Regions from separate parts of the Arthrobacter sp. 210 2 genome, predicted to be linked through region 3. Evidence: riboswitches for the same ligand, from Rfam matches in the RefSeq annotation. Region 3 holds a riboswitch; each other region holds the start of a gene.

Region 1 (3,200 bases), on a different contig from region 3:
AGGGTGATCAGCAAGGCGCAAATTCTGGACAGGGTGTGGGACTACGATTTCGGCGGCCAGGCCAACATCGTGGAGCTCTACATCTCCTACCTGCGCAAGAAGATCGATGCCGTGCACCCGCCCATGATCCACACCGTGCGCGGGGCCGGCTACGTCATCAAGCCGGCGGAGTAGGCGCCATGGTCTCCCCCGAAGCTCCGCAGTCCCATCGGCGGAGCTGGCTCAAACCCGCCACCTGGCACCTCCGCACCCGGCTGATCCTCCTGGCCATGGCCTTGCTGATCGCGATCTGCGGCGCTGTGGGAGTGGTCAGCTACGCGTCCATGGATGCCTTCCTGACACGGCAGCTTGATGAGCAGCTGAGCCAGGCTGCAGAAAGGGCCAATGATCCCGGCCGTCCGCCGATGGGCGGCTTCAACGGACGCGACCCGCTGGACGCGCGCGGGCAGAGCGTCGGCACGGTCAACGCCAGGATCCTCAACGGCCAGGTCAACAGCGGCGGCTTCCTGGCGTCAGACACCACCCGTTCCGCGCTGTCCACCGAGGACAAGGAAACCCTGCTGGCGCTGGCCGCCAACGCACAACCGGTGGACCGCGCCCTCTCCAACGGCAGCTACCGGCTCGTTGCGGTGAGAACAAATTTTGGCGATGTCCTGGTGACCGGGCTCCCCCTCACCGGCAAAGAAAGCACCCTCACGTCGCTGGTGTGGACCTTCGTCTTCGTCTCGCTGGGGGGCCTGCTGCTGGCGGGGCTGGCCGGAACCATCCTGATCCGGCGCACCATGAAGCCGCTGGAACAGCTCTCCGAGGTGGCCACCCGGGTGTCACAGCTGCCGCTCGACGCGGGTGAGGTGGCGCTGGCGGTGCGCGTGCCGCCGTCGAACTCCAACCCTGGAACGGAAGTGGGCAGCGTTGGCCATGCACTGAACCTCATGCTGGACAACGTGGCCAGTGCGCTGCAGGCACGGCAGAAGAGCGAGACCAAGGTGCGGCAGTTCGTGGCGGACGCATCGCACGAGCTGCGGACCCCGCTGACCGCCATCCGCGGCTACACCGAGCTGATGCGGATGACGGAGGACTTAACTCCGGACGGCCAGAAGTCGCTGGCCAGGGTGCAGAGCCAGTCCGAACGGATGACGGCGCTGGTGGAGGACCTGCTGCTGCTCGCCCGCCTGGACGAGGGGCAGCCCCTGAAACTCAGCGAAGTGGACCTCACGCAGCTCGTGGTGGAGAGCGTCAGTGACGAGAAGGTGATGGCCCCCGGACACACCTGGCGCCTTGAGCTGCCCGATGAGCCGGTGGTGGTCAACGGCGATGCCTCCCAGCTGCACCAGGTGCTGGTGAACCTGCTCTCCAACGCCCGCAAGCACACACCGTCCGGCACCACAGTGGTGACCGGCGTCGGCACCTCGCCCGAGGGTGCGGCGATCGTAACGGTAACGGACGACGGCGGGGGCATCCCTGCCGCATTCGTGGACCATGTCTTTTCACGCTTTGCCCGCGCAGACGCGGCCCGGAAAGGCTCGGGAGACCAGGCGGGAGCCTCCGCGGCCGAAGGCACCAGCGGCCTGGGCCTGTCCATCGTGCAGTCAATCGTGGAAGCCCACGGCGGCCGGGTAACGGTGACGTCACGGCCAGGCCATACGGAGTTCGCCCTGCAACTGCCACTCCTGCAGCAACAGGGGCAAGACGACGCGCCGTCGTCGTGATCTCCGTTACCTAAATGTGACTTAAGCGTTCCACTCCTGTACCGTCGATTGGGTGCGGTTCCCGTTCGGACCGCATATCCGGATGACGCCAAGCTCTGCCACTTCCCGGATCTCCCCGATTGACCAAGGCAGAGGCGGGGGACCCACCGTCCCGGGCATGTACCGCCCTTGGGGTTAAGCCAGCACGTGATCTTTCCGTGTGGCCGGATGCCCTCATCCGAACCCGACAGCTAACTCCGCAGGTGTGAGAGGCGATCAATCATGTTCAAATTCCCGGTAAAACCGCGCCCGAAAAACGGCTCTGACAGCAATGCGGAGCGCCCTGAAGGCAAGAACTTCACCTTTGGCCAGCGTGCCGCAGTCCTGGCAGCGTCCTGTGCACTGCTGGTCGGAGTAGGCGCCGCAGGCCAGGCCACCAATGCCATGACCACGGCCTCATCAAGCGCCCAGTCCACAGCGGATTCGGACGCGCAGATGAGCATCGAGAAGAGCGAGATCCGGTCCAACCCGGCCGAGTCACCCGCGCCCCCTGCGATCAACGTTGTGCCCCAGGCCGCGGAGCCGGCACCGGCCCCCGCACCCGAGCCTGCTCCGGCAGAACCTGCTCCGGCACCCGCCCCTGAACCCGCGCCCGCACCGGCACCGGCACCCGAGCCGGCTCCCGTCGTCGCGGTTAATGACCCCGCAGGTGCCCAGGCTTATGCAGCCGGCCAGCTGGCATCCTACGGCTGGGCCGCGGACCAGATGCAGTGCCTGGTGACGCTGTGGGACAAGGAATCGGACTGGACCACTACGGCCACCAACCCCAGCAGCGGCGCCTACGGCATCGTGCAGTCCCTGCCCGCCGAGAAGATGGCGAGCGCCGGGGCCGACTACCTCACCAACTACCGCACCCAGATCAACTGGGGCCTGAACTACATCCAGGAGCGCTACCAGTCCCCGTGCGGCGCCCTGAACTTCCACTACGCCAACAACTGGTACTAAGCCTGCGCTGCCGCCGTTGAAGCGGCACCAGTCTGTTGAAGCGGCCCTCTTCCGTTGAAGGGGGCCGCTTCTGTTGTAGGGGGCCACTTCTGTTGAAGCCCTTGTGTTGAAGCCGGCCCGGGGCCTGGTTTATTTTGAACCATGAAGTTCACTACCACCATCCAGGGCAGCGGCAATAAGACCGGCATTGAGGTTCCCGAGCATGTTGTGGAGGGGCTGGGGGCCGGCAGGCGGCCTCCGGTGGTGGTGACCATCAACGGCAAGAGCTACCGCAGCAGCATTGCGGCGATGGGCGGGCGGAACATGATCTCCCTCAGCGCCCATAACCGGGAGTTCACGGGGGTCTCCGCTGGAGAAACCGTGGACGTGGAGCTGGAACTGGACACCCAGCCGCGGATCGTGGAGGTTCCCGGGGACCTTGCGGCAGCGATGGCTGCGGAGCCGGCCGCACAGGAGTTCTACGCCACCCTCAGCTACAGTGCCCAGCGGCGGTATGTAGAGCCGCTG
Region 2 (3,200 bases), on a different contig from region 3:
ATGACGGCGATTGAGTTGGTTTTGGTGACCTCGGCGCGGTGCCGTGCGGTAGCACGAGTAGTCATCAGTTCTCTCTTTCGATTTCCTCGGGGCCTGTGGGCAGCCCGAGAGTTTTGGACGCGCCGGCATCTTGGGGGTATGTCGGCGCGCCCCGAACGGGGATGTGTGATCTAGCGAAAAACAGGGGGCAAAGAAATAGTTCCCGGGGCCGAAGCGCCCAAGAACTATTTGCCCAGGGTGTAGAACGAGGAGGTTCCGGTGGCGGCCACGGAGTGCAGCAGGGTGCCCTGGGAAGGGTTGAGGGCGCTGATCATCATGCCGTTGCCGACGTAGATGCCCACGTGTGCGCCGCCGTTCTGCATGACCAGGTCGCCCGGCTGCGGGGTGGAGGTAGGCGTCATGGCCGTCCAGGCGTTGACGCGCGGGATGCTGATGCCGGCCTGGGCGTAAACCCACTGGGTGAAGCCTGAGCAGTCCCAGCCGTTGGGGGTGGTGCCGCCCCAGACGTAGGGGCTGCCGATGCCGGTGTAGGCGATAGCCGCGAGGCCGGAGGTGGCTGCTGAGCTGACCGCCGCCACTGCCTTTTCTGCGGTGGATGCAGTGGTGGCCGCAGCTGAATCATCGTCGGCTTCGTCGGCGTCGGTGGACTGGGCACGGACCGGCTCGATCTTCGGCGCAGCGATGGTGGTCACCACGGGGCGTTCGAAGGAAACGGTTGCGGTGGGCTCGGCGGTGACGGCAAGGGCGGTCTGCGCGGAACCCGACTCGGTGGAAGCGGAGACACCAGCGGTGGTGTCCGCTGCAGTGGCCGGCAGTCCCATACCAAGAACAAGACCGGAAGCAGCTGCGACAACTGCTGCCTGGCGACCTACTGTCCCGGCATTGGCACTAACAGCCTTGGACATGGCGTCCAAAGGGTTGGTACGAACCGTTTGTGCACGGTGGCGCGCAGAATTATGGCGTGAAGACACGAAGGTAGCCTCTCCCAATGCCTGCGAGGTGAGCTGTCGGATTCGGATGGGAGTCACCCGGCCGCGCGGCTTCCAAGGAAGCTTTGCGACTTAACCCCAAGGCCTTCATGAAGAAGGCCAAAATTGGTTCCCCCGCCCCTGCCAGACGATGAAATGCGAACGGACCTTGAGCGGTGGCAGAGCTAGGCAATCCACTCAAGAGCGTCAACTTCGGAAAAGTTGACGCGAGTTAGACGGTACAGGAGTTTTGCAGCAATGTCACATTCAGGTCACGGCTGGTAACACCCAAGTGAGACATTGCACTCATTTGACTAAAGCCAGCGCGTGGGATCGACAACTTCGCCGTTGACCTGCACCTCAAAGTGGAGATGGCAGCCGGTGGAAGCTCCGGTGGTCCCGCTCAGCGCGACAACGTCGCCGCGGGAGACCGTCTGGCCTTCTGTCACATTGAAGGACGACAGGTGGTTGTAGGTGGTCTCCAGGCCGTTGCCGTGGTCCACCACAACGCGGTTTCCACCGCCGTACTGGTGCCAGCCAACAAATGTCACGGTGCCGGTGGCAGCAGCGAGGACGGAGGTGCCGCACTGTGCCACATAATCCTGGCCCCGGTGGAAGTCGCCCGAGCCGCCGGTGATGGGGCTGACACGGTAGCCGAAGGGGGATGCAGTGGACATGGCGGCGAGCGGGGCACCAAGGCTCCCGGCAGAAGCGGCGCTCGAGACGGCGCCGGCAGACTGGGCACTGAGGAGCTGCTTAAGCTTGCCGTCCGGGTCAGCCTGCGTGACAACCGCCGAGCGGCTGAAGTCAATCTGGGCTCCCGCCTCGGCTGTGACAGCCGGCTGGGGCGTAACTGCCGAGGCAGCGACAGGTGTGCCTCCGGCGTCGGTGGCCATCACGGGGCTGGTGGCCGGAACAGTCACGGTCAGCACCAGGCCGGTGGCGGCAAGGGCAATACCGGCTTTTTGGCCGATGCCGCTGGCGGAGGCAAACTCGGTGATCTGCTGGAAGGGACCCCGACGGCGGCGCGCATCACGGTGGAGATCGCGGGGGCGCTCCGTGTGGATGACTTCGACGACACGCGGTGTCGAAGCGGGGCTGGCCGCGCGGCGGCGCCCCCTGGAGGTCTGCATGGACAAGAAGGATTCCTCTCTGAAAGCCTGCGAAGTTAGCTGTCGGATTCGGGTCAGAGAGTTCAAAGACCCGGTCCGCCGTAGGCAAGCTTCGGCACAGAGATATCCCCGGAAAGGGTTCCTTCGCTGGAAGAGGCTTGCTGCTGACGGACTTCACCCCAAGGCAGTCCCCCGCTGCCGCTTGTGGTTCCCCCGCCTCTGCCAGTTATTGCTCGTGCACCTGGTCCGCTGGCAGAGCTCGGCTCCGGATCAGGTAACGCTTTAGTATCAACGCTCGCGTTCAACTATAGAGGCTTAAACCCCAAAGTAACAATTCCGTTATCTTTGCCTAAATGCCATTCGATAGGGTAATCGCGCCCGGGCGGGTCGTCTACCGGACCGCGACAAACACGTGGGCGGCCACTTCCGGAGGAAGCTCCAGCGCACCTTCGATGCCGGGTACCCGCACGGAGATGTAGTCCCCCACCCGTTCGAGCGACACGGTGGCGCCGGGGCGGATGCCGCCCTCATCAAGCTGGACCAGCAGTTCGGGCTCCACCTGGATGGGTTCGGCCAGCCGGCTGACGGTGACCGTCGACGCAGGACCGTACGTTTTCATCGCTTCCAGCAGGCTCACGGCTCCGTCGGAACCGCCCGGCAGGGGCTGGCCGCCCAGGGCAGCGAGTCCCGGGATGGGATTGCCGTAGGGCGACTCCGTGGGGTGGTCGAGCATCTCGTAGATGCGCCGCTCCACCCGTTCGCTCATGACGTGTTCCCACCGGCAGGCTTCGTCGTGCACGTACGCCCAATCGAGTCCGATGACGTCGGCCAGGAGCCTCTCGGCCAACCGGTGCTTGCGCATCACTTCGGTGGCGCGCTTACGGCCGGTTTCGGTGAGCTCAAGGTGCCGGTCGCCGGACACCACCACCAGCCCGTCCCGCTCCATCCTGCCGATGGTCTGGGAGACCGTGGGTCCCGAGTGGCGGAGCCGCTCGGCAATACGGGCCCGCAGGGCAATAATGTTCTCTTCCTCAAGCTCCAAAATGGTGCGAAGGTACATTTCCGTAGTGTCGATCAGATCCGTCATCCAGCTCAGCTCCTCGAGCGCAGTACCTTGCGT
Region 3 (3,200 bases):
GCCCTCTTTAAGGGCGTAGTGTCCGCCCAGGCCTCGCTGGTGGCGCAGTGGATGCTGGTGGGGTTTGTCCATGGTGTGATGAATACGGACAACATGACCATCTCCGGTGAAACCATCGACTACGGACCCTGCGCCTTTATGGACGCCTTTAATCCCGCCGCGGTCTACAGCTCCATCGACGTCGGCGGACGCTATGCGTACGCCAACCAGCCCGTCGTGGCCGAATGGAACCTCGCCCGCCTCGCCGAAGCGATGCTGCCGCTTTTCAATGAGGACCAGGAACAGGCCGTTGCCCCCGCCGTGGAAGCCCTGGGCGAATTCCGGAAGCAGTACAGCGATGCCTGGTTCAGCGGCATGAAAACCAAGCTGGGCCTCCCGGAAGCCCCGGCCGGAAGCCCTGGGGACGCCGCAGCATCGGAGCTGGTGGACGGGGTTGTTGCGCTGCTCAAGGACGGCCCCGTCGATTACACCCAGTTCTTCCGGAACCTCGGCCAGGCAGCGCGCGGGAACGTCCGGCCGGCCCGCGGCATGGTCCTGGACCTCGCCGCGTTCGACGCCTGGGCCGGGCAGTGGCTGGCACTGGATCCCGACGCTGACCTGATGGATTCGGTGAACCCGGTGTACATCCCGCGCAACCACCTCGTGGAGGAAGCGCTCGCGGCCGCCACCGAGGGGGACCTTGATCCGCTGCACCGGCTGCTGCAGGCCGTCAATGCTCCCTACGATGAACGCCCGGGCCTTGAACGCTACACGGAAGGCCCGCCGGAAGACTTCGGCACCTACATGACCTTCTGCGGTACGTAACCCGGAAGGGCCGGGAACGAGACAAGGGCGGCAGCCGGGATATCCCGGCTGCCGCCCTTGTCTGCGCTGCTTCGGTATGCGAGCGAAATTACGCTACGCGGACGAAGGAAGCTCCACTGAGCCAGCTAATGGAGTGGACCTCGGTCTTGAAGCCGTCAACGCCGCCGCTGACAACCTGGCCGTTACCGGCGAAGACGCCCACGTGGCCGGCGGTGATCACCAGGTCACCCGGGGCGGGGGTGCCCACCACGGAGCCGTACTGGTAGAACTGGCCCGGGGCCAGGTCGCCCACGGACTTGCCAACGGCGCGGAGAGCCTTCTCCACCATGGCGGTGCAATCCTGCTGGACGCCGAGCTGGCCGTAGGCGTTGGCCAGGATGGCTGCGCCGGTGCCCGTTCCGGTGGCAACGGGAGCAGCCGGTGCCGGTGCCGGGGCCGGTGCCGGAGCGGGGGCGGTGGAGGCGTAGGAGATGTTCATGCCGGTGTTCGCGGGAGCGGATGCGGCCTGGACCGGAGCGGCGGCGGGTGCTGCGTATCCGGCGCCCGGGATGGTGATCTGGTCGCCCGGGTAGATGATGGTGGAGATGTCCAGCCCGTTGGCCGCGAGGACATCGTTGAGGCTGACGCCGTTGGCGGCCGAGATGGCGCCCAGGGTGTCACCGGAAACAACGGTGTGGACGTTGGAGGCTGCTGCTGCGGGGGCGGCAACTGCGGCGGCGGGCGCCGAGTAGGCCTGGACGTTAGTGGCTTCGGTGCTGTCCGGGCCGGTCACGCCTGCATGGGCCGGAGCTCCGACGCCGAACGCGATGCCGGATGCAGCGGCAACTGCGAGGGCCGGGCGGCCGAGCGTCCGGGCCTGGGACTTGGCGGAAACAGCCAAACCCTGAAGCACGATCGAGCGGGCCGGAGTCGCGCGGTGACGGGCGGTGATGGAATTTTTTGACACGGTTGATCGCCTCTCCCATGCCTGCGGGGTGAGCTGTCGGGTTCGGGTTGGAGATACCCGGCCGAAAGCAACCCCGAACGGAACGAGGCGCTATCGACTTAACCCCAAGGCTTTGAAAAAGCCGCGGAAACTTGGTTCCCCCGTCCCTGCCAACAGGAAAGCGATTGAATCCCGTATCAGCGGCAGGGCTCGGCATGCTGAGGGGAATGTCCCGCTTGGGAGGGACACGTGAAAGACCATAACCCGCCCAGCCGCTGATTGTCACATTTGGATAACATACGAGGTCCTCCTCTCAGATTAAGCAATCGTTTTGACTGTCGGCTAAGATGCCGGGCTGACCTCGCCTGATAGTCCGCTGCTAACCCTGCGCGCACGAGCGCGTAACAAAGTCATAAAGTTGCGCACGTAACACCGCTCCTGCGGGAACGCGGATAGGTCCCTGCTTGGCGTCGACGGTGACATGGAGGGGCAGTACAGTGCCCACCTTGTCCTCCGCAATGGCATGCGGGTCACAGCGGGCGGGGCGGATATGCAAGGGGAGCTGACGGGGGCCGTCACCCGCCGTGAGGGTGAGGTTTTCCGGCCAGGGATTCCGGGGCGCTTCGGCCAGCAGGGGAGTGCCGCCAATGCTCCGTATCGTCAGGGACCGGGCCGCCTGGTCCGGGTTTTTCCCACCTGGTGCCGGGTGCGGGGCCACCACAAGATGGACGACGGCGGTGCGCGCGTCCGGTGCCACCTCCAGCTGTGTGCCCAGGCGGATGTCCGCCACGGCGGCTACTGCGGCGGCGAGGCAGAGTTCGCCATTGTTGCGCCGGAGGACCCCGAATGGATCTGAGGCGTTGAAGGTCAGTTGCCGGCGCCGGGACTGTCCGGGTGAGGTCACGAGGACGGTGGCCTTCGCCGTTTCTTCGTCGGGGGAGGGGTGCCCCTCGCACGTTGCAGCAGGAAGCGCCGCCGGCAGGCTTTTCGGCTGGCCGGGCGGCAGTTCGATGCCACCCCCGGCGGGCATCCAGCCGATCGCTCCTTTGAAAAAGGGAGAGACGACTTCGGCCTGGCTCACCGTCACAGCAGCGTCTGACGTATTGGTGAGCTGCAGCTGGACCTCAGGCGTGCCATATTGGTCCCGTGACTGGTTTAGCTCGACAGCTATGTGTCCTTGCCCTGCTGCGACAGTCGGTGCCGGCCCGGTAGCCCGCGGTGCTGCGAAGGGTGTGCATGCCGACGTTGCCTGTACCGCCGCCAGCGCTGCCGCCGCGGCCAGGAGCCGCAGGCGGCGAAGGCGTGGAAGGTGCGCTCCAGTGCCTGCCGATGCGCTGTGCCCGCCCATGGAACAAGTCTAGGATCGGCACTGCGCCGAGGGCGGAAATCCCGTGCTGCGCGACCGCTGCCACCAGATTCCGCTGAGCACAACAAGCAATGTAACGATGTGGCTACTGTGACCGCTGGGGCG

Evidence for each region. A riboswitch is a leader RNA that binds a small molecule or an ion and turns the genes downstream of it on or off. The one in region 3 is predicted to bind cyclic di-AMP.
Region 1: another riboswitch for cyclic di-AMP. It lies ahead of AC5RWA_RS07065 (aggregation-promoting factor C-terminal-like domain-containing protein); the one in region 3 lies ahead of AC5RWA_RS18865 (C40 family peptidase).
Region 2: another riboswitch for cyclic di-AMP. It lies ahead of AC5RWA_RS18425 (M23 family metallopeptidase); the one in region 3 lies ahead of AC5RWA_RS18865 (C40 family peptidase).

What each region holds. Positions count from the first base shown of each region.
Region 1 is NZ_JBNHIE010000002.1:554,384-557,583, reverse strand. It holds gene AC5RWA_RS07075 (response regulator transcription factor) at 1-174, shown strand, start outside; gene AC5RWA_RS07070 (HAMP domain-containing sensor histidine kinase) at 180-1,709, shown strand; cyclic di-AMP (ydaO/yuaA leader) riboswitch at 1,813-1,965, shown strand; gene AC5RWA_RS07065 (aggregation-promoting factor C-terminal-like domain-containing protein) at 1,971-2,693, shown strand; gene AC5RWA_RS07060 (YdeI/OmpD-associated family protein) at 2,835-3,200, shown strand, end outside.
Region 2 is NZ_JBNHIE010000011.1:127,437-130,636, forward strand. It holds gene AC5RWA_RS18415 (NlpC/P60 family protein) at 1-65, opposite strand, end outside; gene AC5RWA_RS18420 (C40 family peptidase) at 225-905, opposite strand; cyclic di-AMP (ydaO/yuaA leader) riboswitch at 976-1,146, opposite strand; gene AC5RWA_RS18425 (M23 family metallopeptidase) at 1,283-2,101, opposite strand; cyclic di-AMP (ydaO/yuaA leader) riboswitch at 2,112-2,324, opposite strand; gene AC5RWA_RS18430 (iron-dependent transcriptional repressor DtxR) at 2,472-3,167, opposite strand.
Region 3 is NZ_JBNHIE010000012.1:33,687-36,886, forward strand. It holds gene AC5RWA_RS18860 (protein adenylyltransferase SelO) at 1-804, shown strand, start outside; gene AC5RWA_RS18865 (C40 family peptidase) at 893-1,750, opposite strand; cyclic di-AMP (ydaO/yuaA leader) riboswitch at 1,754-1,923, opposite strand; gene AC5RWA_RS18870 (hypothetical protein) at 2,109-3,077, opposite strand.